Regions from separate parts of the Buttiauxella sp. JUb87 genome, predicted to be linked through region 2. Evidence: predicted binding sites of a transcription regulator. Region 2 holds the regulator's gene; each other region holds the start of a gene.
What was found. Region 2 encodes LexA, which represses DNA repair genes until DNA is damaged. Its sites were predicted from a motif close to TNCTGTATGTACATACAGNA; they were not measured.

Region 1: a site for LexA is predicted at 1,758-1,777, ahead of rmuC (DNA recombination protein RmuC). Genes of this name have one in related genera too.
Region 3: a site for LexA is predicted at 1,936-1,955, ahead of EC843_RS14995 (DNA translocase FtsK 4TM domain-containing protein). Genes of this name have one in related genera too.

What each region holds. Positions count from the first base shown of each region.
Region 1 covers NZ_SNVY01000014.1:17,284-21,572, forward strand. The annotation lists gene ubiE (bifunctional demethylmenaquinone methyltransferase/2-methoxy-6-polyprenyl-1,4-benzoquinol methylase UbiE) at 1-132, opposite strand, end outside; gene rmuC (DNA recombination protein RmuC) at 307-1,713, opposite strand; gene udp (uridine phosphorylase) at 1,849-2,610, opposite strand; gene EC843_RS23365 (dienelactone hydrolase family protein) at 2,868-3,695, shown strand.
Region 2 covers NZ_SNVY01000010.1:86,234-90,522, reverse strand. The annotation lists gene plsB (glycerol-3-phosphate 1-O-acyltransferase PlsB) at 1-1,139, opposite strand, end outside; gene EC843_RS21635 (diacylglycerol kinase) at 1,266-1,634, shown strand; gene lexA (transcriptional repressor LexA) at 1,743-2,351, shown strand; gene dinF (MATE family efflux transporter DinF) at 2,420-3,754, shown strand; gene EC843_RS21620 (CsbD family protein) at 4,045-4,254, shown strand.
Region 3 covers NZ_SNVY01000003.1:635,568-639,856, reverse strand. The annotation lists gene EC843_RS14995 (DNA translocase FtsK 4TM domain-containing protein) at 1-1,872, opposite strand, end outside; gene lrp (leucine-responsive transcriptional regulator Lrp) at 1,994-2,488, opposite strand; gene trxB (thioredoxin-disulfide reductase) at 2,989-3,957, shown strand; gene cydD (cysteine/glutathione ABC transporter permease/ATP-binding protein CydD) at 4,088-4,289, shown strand, end outside.

The DNA.
Region 1 (4,289 bases), on a different contig from region 2:
TGACATCAGGTCATTCATCACGTCGTATTTTGCGGCCACAGAGTGGAACACATGGGCCACCATATCGGCCTTTTGTTCCTTTGCTACTGTGCGGAAGCCAAAGTGTGTTGTTTCCTGGGATTCTTCAACCATCTCAATGCCTGCTTGTCCAAAAAAATGTTCGTGAAGTGTAACAGAATGAGCCCTAAAGCCCTATGCTTCAAGCTGCAGGGGTGTTGGCTGCACTCACAAACCCCAGTCACTTACTTTAGTAAGCTCCTGGGGATTTGTTCCTTTGCCGCCTACCTGCAACTCGAGTTATTCTCGCTACAAACTGTTTTCCATATTCTTCTCTTCGTCGTTTTCATGCTCATGGCGCTCGATATTATCGCCTTCTTCAAGTCTGGCCTGTTCGACTAAATCAGGATTAATCTCACGTTTAACCTCAACGCCCAGACCGCGAAATGCGTCGGCCTGGATGAGGATATTTCCACGGCCTGATGAGAGTTTTTTCATCGCCTGCCGATAGTTATCCTGGGCTTTATCCAGGCTTTGGCCTATCGCAGACATATCATCAACAAAGAGGCGCATTTTGTCATACAGGCGACTGGCGCGTTCGGCAATTTGTTGCGCATTACGGCTTTGGTGTTCATAACGCCACAAATTGGCAACGGTTCGTAGCGCCACCAGCAAGGTCGTCGGGCTGACCAGCATGATGTTGTTTTTGAGCGCTTCACTGATGAGTTCAGGCTGGCGGTCAATTGCCAGTAAAAACGCAGGTTCGACAGGAATGAACATCAATACATAATCCAGCGAACGCAACCCCGGCAACTGCTGATAATCTTTACGGCCCAACATGCGAATATGGTTACGCATGGCGGCAATATGTTCGTTGAGGGCGCTTTCACGGGTCAGTTCATCGTCACCGTTGTAATAACGTTCGTAGGCCACTAACGTCATCTTGGCGTCGATCACCACATCTTTACCCTGTGGCAAACGCACGATCACATCAGGCTGCATACGGCTGTTATTTTCGAGCTGAATATTCACCTGTGTTTCGTATTCATAACCTTCGCGTAAACCTGACGCCTCCAACACCCGCGTCAAGATCACTTCGCCCCAATTGCCCTGAGTTTTGTTATCCCCTTTCAGGGCTTTGGTGAGATTCAGTGCCTCTTGCGCCATTTGGGCATTCAGCTGTTGCAGGCTGCGGATTTCATGGGTCAGCGTGTGGCGTTCACGAGCCTCCTGGCCAAAGCTTTCCTGAACCTGGCGGCGGAAACCATCCAGTTGCTCACGCAGCGGCGACAGTAATCCGTTCAAACTCTGGCGGTTTTGTTCTTCAACTTTGCGGCCACTTTGCTCAAAAATACGGTTAGCGAGGTTTTCAAACTGTTCGCTGAGGCGCTGCTCGCTGTTGAGCATCTGGCGATGTTTGTCATCGGCATTCAGGCGGGTTTGTTCCAGCAATGTGGAGAGTTCGCGAATATCAGCTTCTTGCGCACTGTTGATTTCGAGCTGGGTGCGTAGCTCGCGATTAAGCTGCTCACACTCCGCTTTCCAGTGCTGATTTTGCTGCAACTCTTGCCGGGCCGCAGTCAGTTCGCCGTAGATTTCTCGTTGTTCTTCATGCAGTGCGGATTGCCGCCCGGCAGCCCGCAAACTTGCCAGCAACCAACCCGTCAAAACCCCCACCAGCGTAACGCCGATGCCGAATAAAATAGAAAGATCCACAGTCACTCCTACAAGCCATGCCAAACCCCAGCAAAATAAAATTCTGCTGTATAAATGTCCAGATGAAAAGGGATTTCCTGCGAGGTGTTACGCAAAGCGTAAAAATTAAGCCGGCTTGCACCGGCTTTGGGGAAACTAGATTAAGCGGCGAGCCGCTTCCACGACGATTTTCACCGCATGGCTTTCGGTTTTCTTCATGGTCTCAGCGTTCGGGATCTCTTGCTGAGTACGGTTTACAATCACACCAGCAACCATACCCGCACGCAAGCCCTGGCTTGCACACATGGTCAGAAGGGTCGCAGATTCCATCTCGTAGTTCATCACGCCCATCTGCTGCCATTCTTCCATGGAGCCTTTGTAGCGGTTAACAACGCGGCCTGAGAAGGTGTCGTAGCGTTCCTGACCCGGGTAGAAGGTATCAGAAGATGCCGTCACGCCAATGTGCGTGGTCGCGCCGATAGATTTCGCGGCTTCAACCAGTGCGGTGGTACAAGCAAAATCTGCAACTGCCGGGAATTCCATTGGTGCAAAGTGCAGGCTGGCACCGTCAAGGCGCACAGACGCGGTGGTCACCAGAACATCACCAACATTAATATGCGGCTGAATAGCGCCTGTCGTCCCGATACGCAGGAAGGTACGAATACCCAGTTGTGCCAGTTCTTCCACAGCGATTGAAGTAGACGGGCCGCCGATACCGGTAGAGCACACGATAACTGGCTTGCCGTCTAATTCCGCACGCCAGGTAGTAAATTCACGGTGGGCAGCCAGTTTGACCGGCTTGTCCATCAGCACAGCGATTTTTTCAACTCGCTCAGGATCGCCCGGGACGATGGCAAGTGTTGCCCCCTGCAGATCACTTTTGGTTAGGCCGAGGTGAAAAACATCAGACTTGGACATAACAGAACTCCTGCGTTGAATAGATTGGCTTGCGCCTCAAGAAGGTACTTTACAGAACCCCTGCAAAAAATTTCGTGACGCATTTCACTTTGAATGAAACAAATTACATCAATTTCATATTTTTTGGTGACACCTGTCACATTTAAGCGTGCTACCTGTTCCTTTTTCAGACAGCGAAAACATTTTAGTCTGGAGATTAGCCTAAATAAATCCTGGCTATAGTTATCGCACTGCGCTAATCAAAAAGGAGAATGCTAATGAAAGAAGAACAAGCCACAGGTCATTTGCCGGGCGGGAATTTTGCGCCAGCGACCTCCCCACCTGCTTCAACAGTACTGCATACCCCAGATGACGCAATTCAGGCCGGGGAAACCTCGATTCCCACCCGGGGCGAGAATATGCCCGCTTATCACGCCCGCCCAAAAGACGCGGCAAGTTCTTTGCCTATCGTAATTGTGGTGCAGGAAATTTTCGGTGTGCATGAACATATTCGCGACATTTGCCGCCGTCTGGCGCTGGAAGGGTATCTCGCCATCGCGCCAGAGCTTTATTTCCGTCAGGGCGATCCTAATGAGTATGCCGACATTCCAACTTTATTCAGCGGGCTGGTATCCAAAGTACCTGATGCACAAGTGCTGGCCGACCTCGATCATGTCGCCAATTGGGCGGCTCGTAACGGCGGTGATGCTCATCGCCTGATGATGACTGGCTTTTGCTGGGGCGGACGGATTACCTGGCTGTACGCCGCGCATAATCCTCAATTAAAAGCAGCGGTAGCGTGGTACGGCAAGCTGGTCGGCGAAAAGTCGTTAAATTCACCGCATTACCCTGTAGACGTTGCCATTAATTTGAACGCGCCGGTTTTGGGATTGTATGGCGCAGAAGATACCAGTATTCCGCCTGAAACTGTGGAGACCATGCGTCATGCGCTGCGCGCCGCAAATGCCAACGCAGAAATCATTGTTTACCCGGAAGCGGGCCATGCGTTCAATGCTGACTACCGCCCGAGCTATCATGAAGAGTCCGCAAAAGATGGCTGGCAACGCATGTTGCAGTGGTTCGTACGCTATGGTGCGAAGAAGTAACGAATACGACCCTGGCCATGGTCAGGGTATTAACCAAAGGAGGGATGAAGGAAATAGCGTAAATGAGATAAACAACATGTCACTCTGATTAGAATAATAAATAGAAAACTACATTCCCGCCATGACAATACATACCATCCACCAATGAATTATCACTTAATTATATAAATATTTCATTGTTGATAATTCATTTATAAAAATGTTGCATCTCAATATTATCGGGAACAAAATAAAAACATTAAAGTTTGTGGGTGGCATTGCAATTTTGTTAAGTGCACCAATAGTTCTTACAACATTTTTTATTATTGCAATAGGTATCGGTCTAAATGTAGGGTTAAATACGTTAGATAACGAAATGGGTTTATCTGCCAGCCTAAAAGAAAAATTTCGCATTGCACTCGAACAAGAACAGCGAATAAAGGAATGGAATAGCCAACATACGTCGCTATTTTTCAATCTATTCTCTAATGCATCGAGCTAAAAAATGAGTAAAGAGACTATTTTACGTTGGATTATTATTAAGTTCGCTAATGTAGCATTGCTGCTTTCAGCATCAGCTTTATTGTTTATTCCGTACCAATGAATGATCTACAC
Region 2 (4,289 bases):
ACGGAATAGCCACGGCTAAACAGCTCGCCCAGATATTCACGGAACACGGTGGAGTAGAGTTTGCTGCCTTTAAAGGTACGGCGGATAAAGAACGCACCGAGGCGGCGGAAAATCGGGCCGGCTGGCCAGAAATTCAGGTTGATACCCGCTGCGATGTGCGGAGGAACCAGCCCCTGGTGATAAAGCACGTAGGACAACAGCATGTAGTCCATGTGGCTGCGATGGCAGGGCACATAGACAATCTCGTGGCCGTCATGAGCCAGTTGGCGCACGCGTTCAGCGTTATGAACGTTGATGCCCTGGTACAAACGGTTCCACGTCAGACCTAACACGCGGTCAGTCAAACGCACGGCTTCATACGAGAAGTTAGCGGCAATCTCTTCCATCAAAGCAACAGCATTCTGCTGGGCTTTTTCATGGGAGATTTTCTTGCTGCGCGCTTCATCTTCTACTGCACGAGCGATAGCTTTTGAGGCCAGTAGCTTATTGAACAGATCCTGGCGTACCGGCAGACGCGGGCCGACAGTCGCTAAACGCTGGCGAGCAAAGTGCATACGCGCTACGCGAGCCAGTTTTTGGGCGATTTTTTTGTCTGTACCGTGGTCGGTTGCCATCTGGCGCAGCGAAACCGGAGCGGAGAAACGCACAAAGCTGTCGCGCCCAAGCCAGGAAACAGCGAAAAATTTCTGGACGCCGTTCAGCATCTTTAATGGCGGATTCACTTCGCCTTTTTCGCGCCCAGGGGAGCGGCCAAACATCACCGATACTGGCACCATCTGCACATCCAGATTTGGATTGCTGCGGTGTAAGTCGAGGTAATCGTGGAACAGTTTGATCGACTCTTCTTTTGGCGTGTAATAAGTGAAAACACGCGGGCCGCCATGGATAAAGACATAGCGCGGCAATACCGCACCGTCGATTTCTAACGGCTCGAGAGGGTCGGGCAAGTTATGCGCGAGACATTGTGCGCGCAGCGTTAATAAGTCCGCCTTGGAGTTATACGGCAGGACATACATAATCGGGCGTGTGGGATCTAAGCCCAGTTCGGCTTGTGGATCTGCCGGAATGGACTTGCTCTTTACCAGAACGCCTAATGGTAAATTAAGTAATTTGTAGTAGATTCTTGGCCAGCCTGACATAAACGATGTAAAGCCTCAGGTTAATGATGCAAATTCGCCGCAAGAATATCAGAATCTGGCTCAGATTTCTGTGGCGTTGCAATATAGATAAGCATTGACCCAAATAATTTGAAAAGGTTTCCCAAAATGGCGAGCAGTACCACTGGACTTACCCGTATCATCAAAGCCGCAGGCTACTCATGGAAAGGGCTCAAAGCAGCCTGGATTAACGAAGCGGCTTTCCGCCAGGAAGGGGTTAGCGCGCTCATCGCCATCGCCATCGCCTGCTGGTTAGATGTTGACCCTATCACCCGTATTTTACTGATTGGTTCTGTTGTGCTGGTCATGATTGTCGAAATTCTCAATAGCGCTATCGAGGCGCTTGTTGACCGTGTTGGTACCGATTACCACGAGCTTTCAGGACGGGCCAAGGACATGGGGTCTGCTGCCGTATTAATCGCCATTATCCTCGCAGTTATTACCTGGGTCACACTGCTTTGGCCGCATTTGCGATGATCTTTCCAGAATAGTTAAGTCCCTGGTTTTTTGCTCAATTTGTGGTTCCAAAATCGCCTTTGACTGTATATACTCACAGCATAACTGTATAAACACCCAGGGGGCGGAATGAAAGCGTTAACTACCAGGCAGCAAGAGGTGTTTGATCTTATTCGGGATCATATCAGCCAGACCGGCATGCCACCGACTCGTGCCGAGATTGCTCAACGTCTGGGGTTCCGTTCTCCGAACGCCGCTGAAGAGCACCTGAAAGCACTTGCCCGTAAAGGCGTCATTGAGATTATCTCTGGTGCGTCGCGCGGTATCCGCTTGCTGGTGGAAGAAGTTACCGGTATTCCGCTGGTTGGGCGTGTTGCTGCGGGGGAACCACTCCTTGCACAACAGCACATCGAAGGCCATTACCAGGTTGACCCATCACTGTTTAAACCAAATGCCGATTTCCTGTTGCGCGTTAGCGGGATGTCTATGAAAGACATCGGTATTATGGACGGCGACCTGCTTGCAGTTCATAAAACTCAGGATGTGCGTAACGGCCAGGTTGTGGTGGCGCGTATTGACGACGAAGTGACTGTTAAGCGCTTAAAGCAGCAGGGTAATACCGTTCATCTTCTGCCTGAAAATAGCGAATTTGAACCTATTGTGGTTGACCTGCGCGAACATAACTTCTCTATTGAAGGGTTGGCGGTTGGGGTAATTCGCAACGGCGACTGGCTGTAAACTTCTCCAGATGATGCGCTTTAATGCGCATCATCGTCTTAATTCTCTTATCTCTTCCTGGATTGGCCATGCGATTTTTCTCGACGGCTGACAGAGCTCTCTGGCGCCTCGCCTTACCCATGATTTTTTCCAACATCACCGTGCCTTTACTGGGCCTTGTTGATACCGCGGTAATTGGTCATTTGGATAGCCCTGTTTATCTTGGCGGTGTCGCTATTGGTGCGACGGCAACCAGCTTCTTATTTATGCTGTTGCTGTTTTTGCGCATGAGCACCACCGGTTTAACTGCCCAGGCATTTGGTGCCAATAATCCCTCTGCTTTAGCGCGTGCACTGGTTCAGCCCTTGCTATTGGCGTTAGGAGCAGGGGTGGCGATCGTCTTACTGCGTGAACCGCTGATATCCCTGGCCTTGCATATCGTCGGCGGCAATGAAGATGTTTTGTTGCAGGCCCGGCGATTCCTTGAAATACGTTGGCTTAGTGCGCCAGCCTCGCTTGCCAACCTGGTCTTGTTGGGCTGGTTGTTAGGCGTTCAGTATGCGCGTGCGCCAGTTATCTTGCTGGTTGTCGGAAACGTACTGAATATCGTGCTGGATGTGTGGCTGGTTATGGGGCTACACATGGATGTTCAGGGCGCGGCACTCGCCACCGTCACCGCAGAATATGCGACGTTTATCATTGGTTTGCTGATGGTGAAAAAGGTCATGGGTTTGCGCGGAATCAGCTTTGAGATGCTCAAAGAGTCCTGGCGCGGGAATGTGCGGCGTCTGCTGGCACTCAATCGCGACATCATGCTGCGCTCGCTGTTGCTACAGGTCTGTTTCGCCTCAGTCACTATCTTTGGTGCGCGGTTAGGTAGCGAAATCGTCGCGGTTAACGCCGTGTTGATGACGCTATTAACCTTCACCGCCTATGCGCTCGATGGGTTCGCCTATGCCGTTGAAGCCCATTCCGGGCAGGCGTTTGGCGCTAAAAACCGTGGTCAATTGCTCGAAGTATGGGGCGCTGCATGTCGCCAGGCGGGCTTAGTCGCTCTTATGTTCGCCGCTGTGTATGCGCTGTTTGGTGAGCACATTGTTTCGCTTCTTACCTCTATCCCGGAATTGCAGCTACAGGCAGACCGCTACTTGCACTGGCAGATTGTTTTGCCCGTTGTTGGTGTCTGGTGTTATTTGCTGGACGGCATGTTTATTGGCGCAACGCGAGGTACGGAAATGCGCAACAGCATGGCGGTTGCGGCATTGGGATTTGGGCTGACGTTGCTCACCGTGCCTTATCTGGGAAATCATGGTCTGTGGTTATCCGTGGCTGTGTTCCTGGCTTTGCGCGGACTGTCTTTGGGATGGATTTGGCGTCGCCATTGGCGGGATAACAGCTGGTTTCCGGCTGGAACTCCTGATTAGTTACAGCTCATAGTTAGTTACAACTCATAGTTAGTTACAACTCATAGTTAGTTACAACTTCTGACGCGCTTTTAATCGCACTCCAGTATGCTGATTTGCCACCTGATTTTGGGGCAAGTCAGCATCATTTCTGTTACTTCTGTGGTTCAATGTTCTTAGTTTTCCCCTCACTGCCATATCCTTGACTACAATTATTTCCACGTCCAGCAGATAGTGAGTGTCAGCCAAACGGCAGCACCTGGGCGTTGTTAACTATTAGCAGTTCTTAACCGAACGATGAGGATATTATTATGAATAAAGACGAAATCGGCGGTAACTGGAAACAGTTCAAAGGCACAGTAAAAGAGAAATGGGGCAAACTGACAGACGATGACATGACCGTCATCGAAGGGAAACGCGATCAGCTTGTCGGTAAAATTCAGGAACGCTATGGATATGCGAAAGATCAGGCAGAGAACGAAGTCGTTGATTGGGAAAAACGTAACGATTACCGCTGGTAATCTCATCCCTCAGATGTGTTAACTCTCATAGGCTA
Region 3 (4,289 bases), on a different contig from region 2:
TTGTTGAGCGGCGAACTGGCGAGCAAGTTCATGCTGCTGAAGTTCTTCGGCTTCGTCAGCATAGTCATCTTCGATGTCCATGCCATTCTGACGACGAGCTTCCTCTTCAGCCATTCGCTGTGAAGGCAACTTAATTCCGTATGAAGCAAGCTCACGGCGAGTAGGAACACGCACACGATTTGGCCGAGGTAATTGCGGGCCAATACCTTCTTTGGTTTGTGGACGAGGCGCGTCACTGGCGATGCTAAATACCGGGCTGAAGGCCGCAGCGACGCCGACCACTTTTGCCACATCCTTTACATCCTGTGGAACAGAGGCACCAGGGGTTGGCACCGCGGGTGACGTATCGAAGCCACCTTGCGGAATTGTCGGAGTACTGCTTTGAGGCATTTGAACAGGCGTTGTCTGCGCAAACGCAGGGTTTTGATCATAACCATATGGGTCAGGCTTAGGTTCATTAACTGGCTGATACCAGGCAGCCAGTTGTTCACGCTCACGCGCGCGTCGCTCTTCGATTTCTTCAAAATGGTAAAGCGGCGGGCGGGCTGCCGGTTTTATTTCTTCAACAGGCTCTGGCTGGGCGACAGGCTCTACCGGAGATGGTTCAAAATAAGCAGGTTCCGCATGCGGAGGTTCAACAGCAGGTGGCTCACTAACAGGTTCTGCCCAATGACTGGCTTCCTGTTGCGGAACGTTCTGGTCCGCAGCGTACGGCGAAGTGTAATTCTCTGGTGCAGGCGCAATCACCGGTTCTGGTGTCACTGTGGTTGGAGCAGGCTCCCAGGCTATTGCAGGCGAAAACTCAACTTCTGGAGCTGGGGCCGTAACCGGTGGCACGGTTGCCGTTGGCATAACTGGAGCCGCATATGCCGTATTAGCCATCGCCGCGGCGGCTGTAGCAGCCACAGGCGCAACAATTGACTGGCCGTGTAGAAGCGGATCGTACTCTTCGCTTTCCGGCAGTGTGGCTTTGTTACCAGAAAACAGGACGTCATCTTCCGGAAGCGTCGCTTTGTTATTTGAGAACAAAACGTCATCGTCAGCGTCGTCCATACGCTTACCAGAAAACAGCGCAGAATCTGTTTTACGTGCGTTTGGATTGGCAAATTTTTCAGAGATACGCTGTTTACGGGCTAATGCGCCACGCAAAATACGCGCACGACGAGACTCACGCTTTTCAACATCTGGCGCATGCTCTTCGTCGTGTTTTTCATCTTCATAGTCGTAGTCATCATCCTGCCAGGTGTTATCCCGACGAGTACGATTACTGGCAAAAGTGAGCACGCTCAGGGTCGCGCTACCAATTTTTTCAGCAATGCTGACCCAGGACCAACCGGTAAACAGCGTTAACCCTGCCGCCCATACACACAACAACGCAATAGTGCCGCCGCTGCTGTTGAGAAGGGGCATCATTGCAGTGCTGAGCAAACTACCGATAACCCCGCCCGAGGCGAAATACCAGATGTCATCGGCGTTAATTGCCGCAAGGCCGCAAGCGGTGAGCACCATCGCCAGTACACCAATCAGGCGCATAGAAACGGCGAAATAATCGATGAACTCTTCGCTATCTCTGTTGCGGAAAGTGAACCAACACGCACCGATAATGATGACCGGAATGGTGTAGGCCATTACGCCAAAGATGAACAGCAAAGTGTCAGCCATCCACGCCCCCGGCATTCCACCTAAATTATGAATAGGTTCGTGCCATGCGGTTTGTGACCAACTAGGATCGGAAGGATTGAAACTAAGCAACGCCGCCATCAAATAGACGGCAAAAATGGCAACAAGGAGCAGTAACGCCTCTAATGCCCGACGCCCGCTGCTGAGTTTCCTCAATGTAACTTCTTTTTCTTCGGTGTATTCCTGGCTCAAGTAAGACTCTCCAGGTCCTTAATAAATATGGAGAGCAACAGTGCCGGGCATTCCCGGCACTGTTGCTGTATGAATTACCAGGAGTGTAACCAAAATACGCAGATTTTGCACCTGGCCCGTGTTAACGGGTCTTAATAACCAGACGATTACTCTGTTTGACCTCTTCCATGACTACATAGGTACGGGTATCGTTCACACCTGGCAGTCGTAACAAGGTTTCGCCTAGTAATTTGCGGTACGCAGACATATCCGGCACACGGGTTTTCAACAAATAGTCAAAATCACCGGATACCAAATGACACTCTTGAATTTCTTCAAGTTTTTGAACTGCGGCATTAAATTGCTCAAACACATCCGGGGCGCCACGATTCAGAGTAATCTCAACAAAAACCAGAAGTGATGCATCCAGATAATGCGGGTTCAGCAGAGCGGTATAGCCCTGGATGAAACCCTGTCGTTCCAGACGACGCACGCGCTCAAGGCACGGAGTCGGTGAAAGCCCTACTCGTTTAGAAAGCTCGACGTTAGAAATACGCCCATCCTTCTGTAGTTCATTAAGGATGTTACGATCGATGCGGTCGAGATCTTTGCCAGGGCGCTTCTTGCTATCTACCATTATTATAGTCTCTCTGTGTTCCTTCCTTCACCTGCCATAACCCTGGTAACGTCACTGTTCCGGGAGTACGTGAGAAGACCGGTGCCCAACGGCTGCTAGCGACATCACTCATGGCGTCTGTCCACGCCATGAGTAGATTTCAATAACCCGGTAAATTTGCATCAGGTATGCGTGAATATTTCAAAACGCCACACCAAATGTTTTTCTTCCTCGAATGTTTTCGCAAATGCTTAGCGGATTGTCAAAGCAAAACATCTAAAATTAGTGGAACGTGCCATATATCTGGGCTACTTGACGATTATTCATCACTTTAGCAACCTGAGTATTTAGCCTGTTTAGGTGGATTTTTATGCGCTTTCGCGATATTCACCGCGGCTGATTGAACACAGCTATTGCACATATAGTTAACATAATCGCCAACACCAACCGTTCACCCTTTTTTTAACCCGCCAAATTCCCTACAATCCCTCGATTGTCTGCCAACGAACAATGAGGATCTCATGGGCACCGCTAAACACAGTAAATTGCTAATTCTTGGCTCCGGCCCTGCGGGCTACACCGCAGCAGTCTACGCGGCTCGCGCCAACCTCAAGCCCGTTTTGATTACCGGGATGGAAAAAGGTGGTCAGTTGACCACGACCACCGAAGTTGAGAACTGGCCGGGTGATCCTAACGACCTGACAGGCCCTGCGTTAATGGAGCGCATGCACGAACACGCAACCAAGTTCGAAACAGAGATCCTGTTCGACCACATCTCTAAAGTGGATCTGCAAAACCGTCCATTCCGTCTGACGGGTGACAGCGGCGAATATACTTGCGATGCGTTGATCATCGCGACCGGAGCTTCTGCCCGATACCTGGGTCTGCCTTCTGAGGAAGCGTTTAAAGGTCGTGGCGTTTCAGCCTGCGCAACGTGTGATGGCTTCTTCTATCGCAATCAAAAAGTTGCGGTAATTGGTGGCGGTAACACCGCTGTTGAAGAAGCGCTTTATCTGGCAAATATTGCCTCAGAAGTGCATCTGATTCACCGCCGTGACAGCTTCCGAGCCGAAAAAATCCTCATCAACCGTCTGATGGAAAAGGTGAAGAACGGCAACATCGTGCTGCACACCAACCGGACTTTAGATGAAGTTACTGGTGATCAAATGGGTGTCAGTGGTCTGCGTCTGCGTGACGTTCACAACACCGATACCACTGAAGAGTTAGAAGTTGCAGGTTTGTTCGTGGCGATCGGACATAGTCCGAATACGTCAATCTTTGCCGATCAGCTCGAACTGGAAAATGGCTACATCAAAGTGCAGTCTGGTATTCACGGTAATGCCACACAAACCAGCATTCCTGGTGTGTTCGCGGCAGGCGACGTAATGGACCATATCTACCGTCAGGCGATTACCTCTGCGGGCACCGGTTGTATGGCTGCACTGGATGCCGAACGCTACCTGGACGGACTTGCCGAACAGAATAAGTAACTCTCCCCGCCTTAACCGGCAGTTTGAAGATACGTAAAGGCGACTGAATAGGTCGCCTTTCTTTCGCCTGCGTTGTAACATTGCCCGCAAATTTTGCCTGATAATTAATTAGCTACCTGCACTGGCATCCATGAATAAAACCCGTCAACAAGAACTTAGCCGCTGGCTAAAAAAACAAAGCATTATCTCTCGCCGCTGGTTGGGGCTTTCCCGTTTTTTAGGGCTGGTCAGTGGGTTATTGATTGTTGCTCAAGCCTGGCTGCTTGCCCGGATGCTGCAACACATGATCATGGAAAACATTCCCCGGGAAGCTCTGCTGTTGCTTTTCGTTA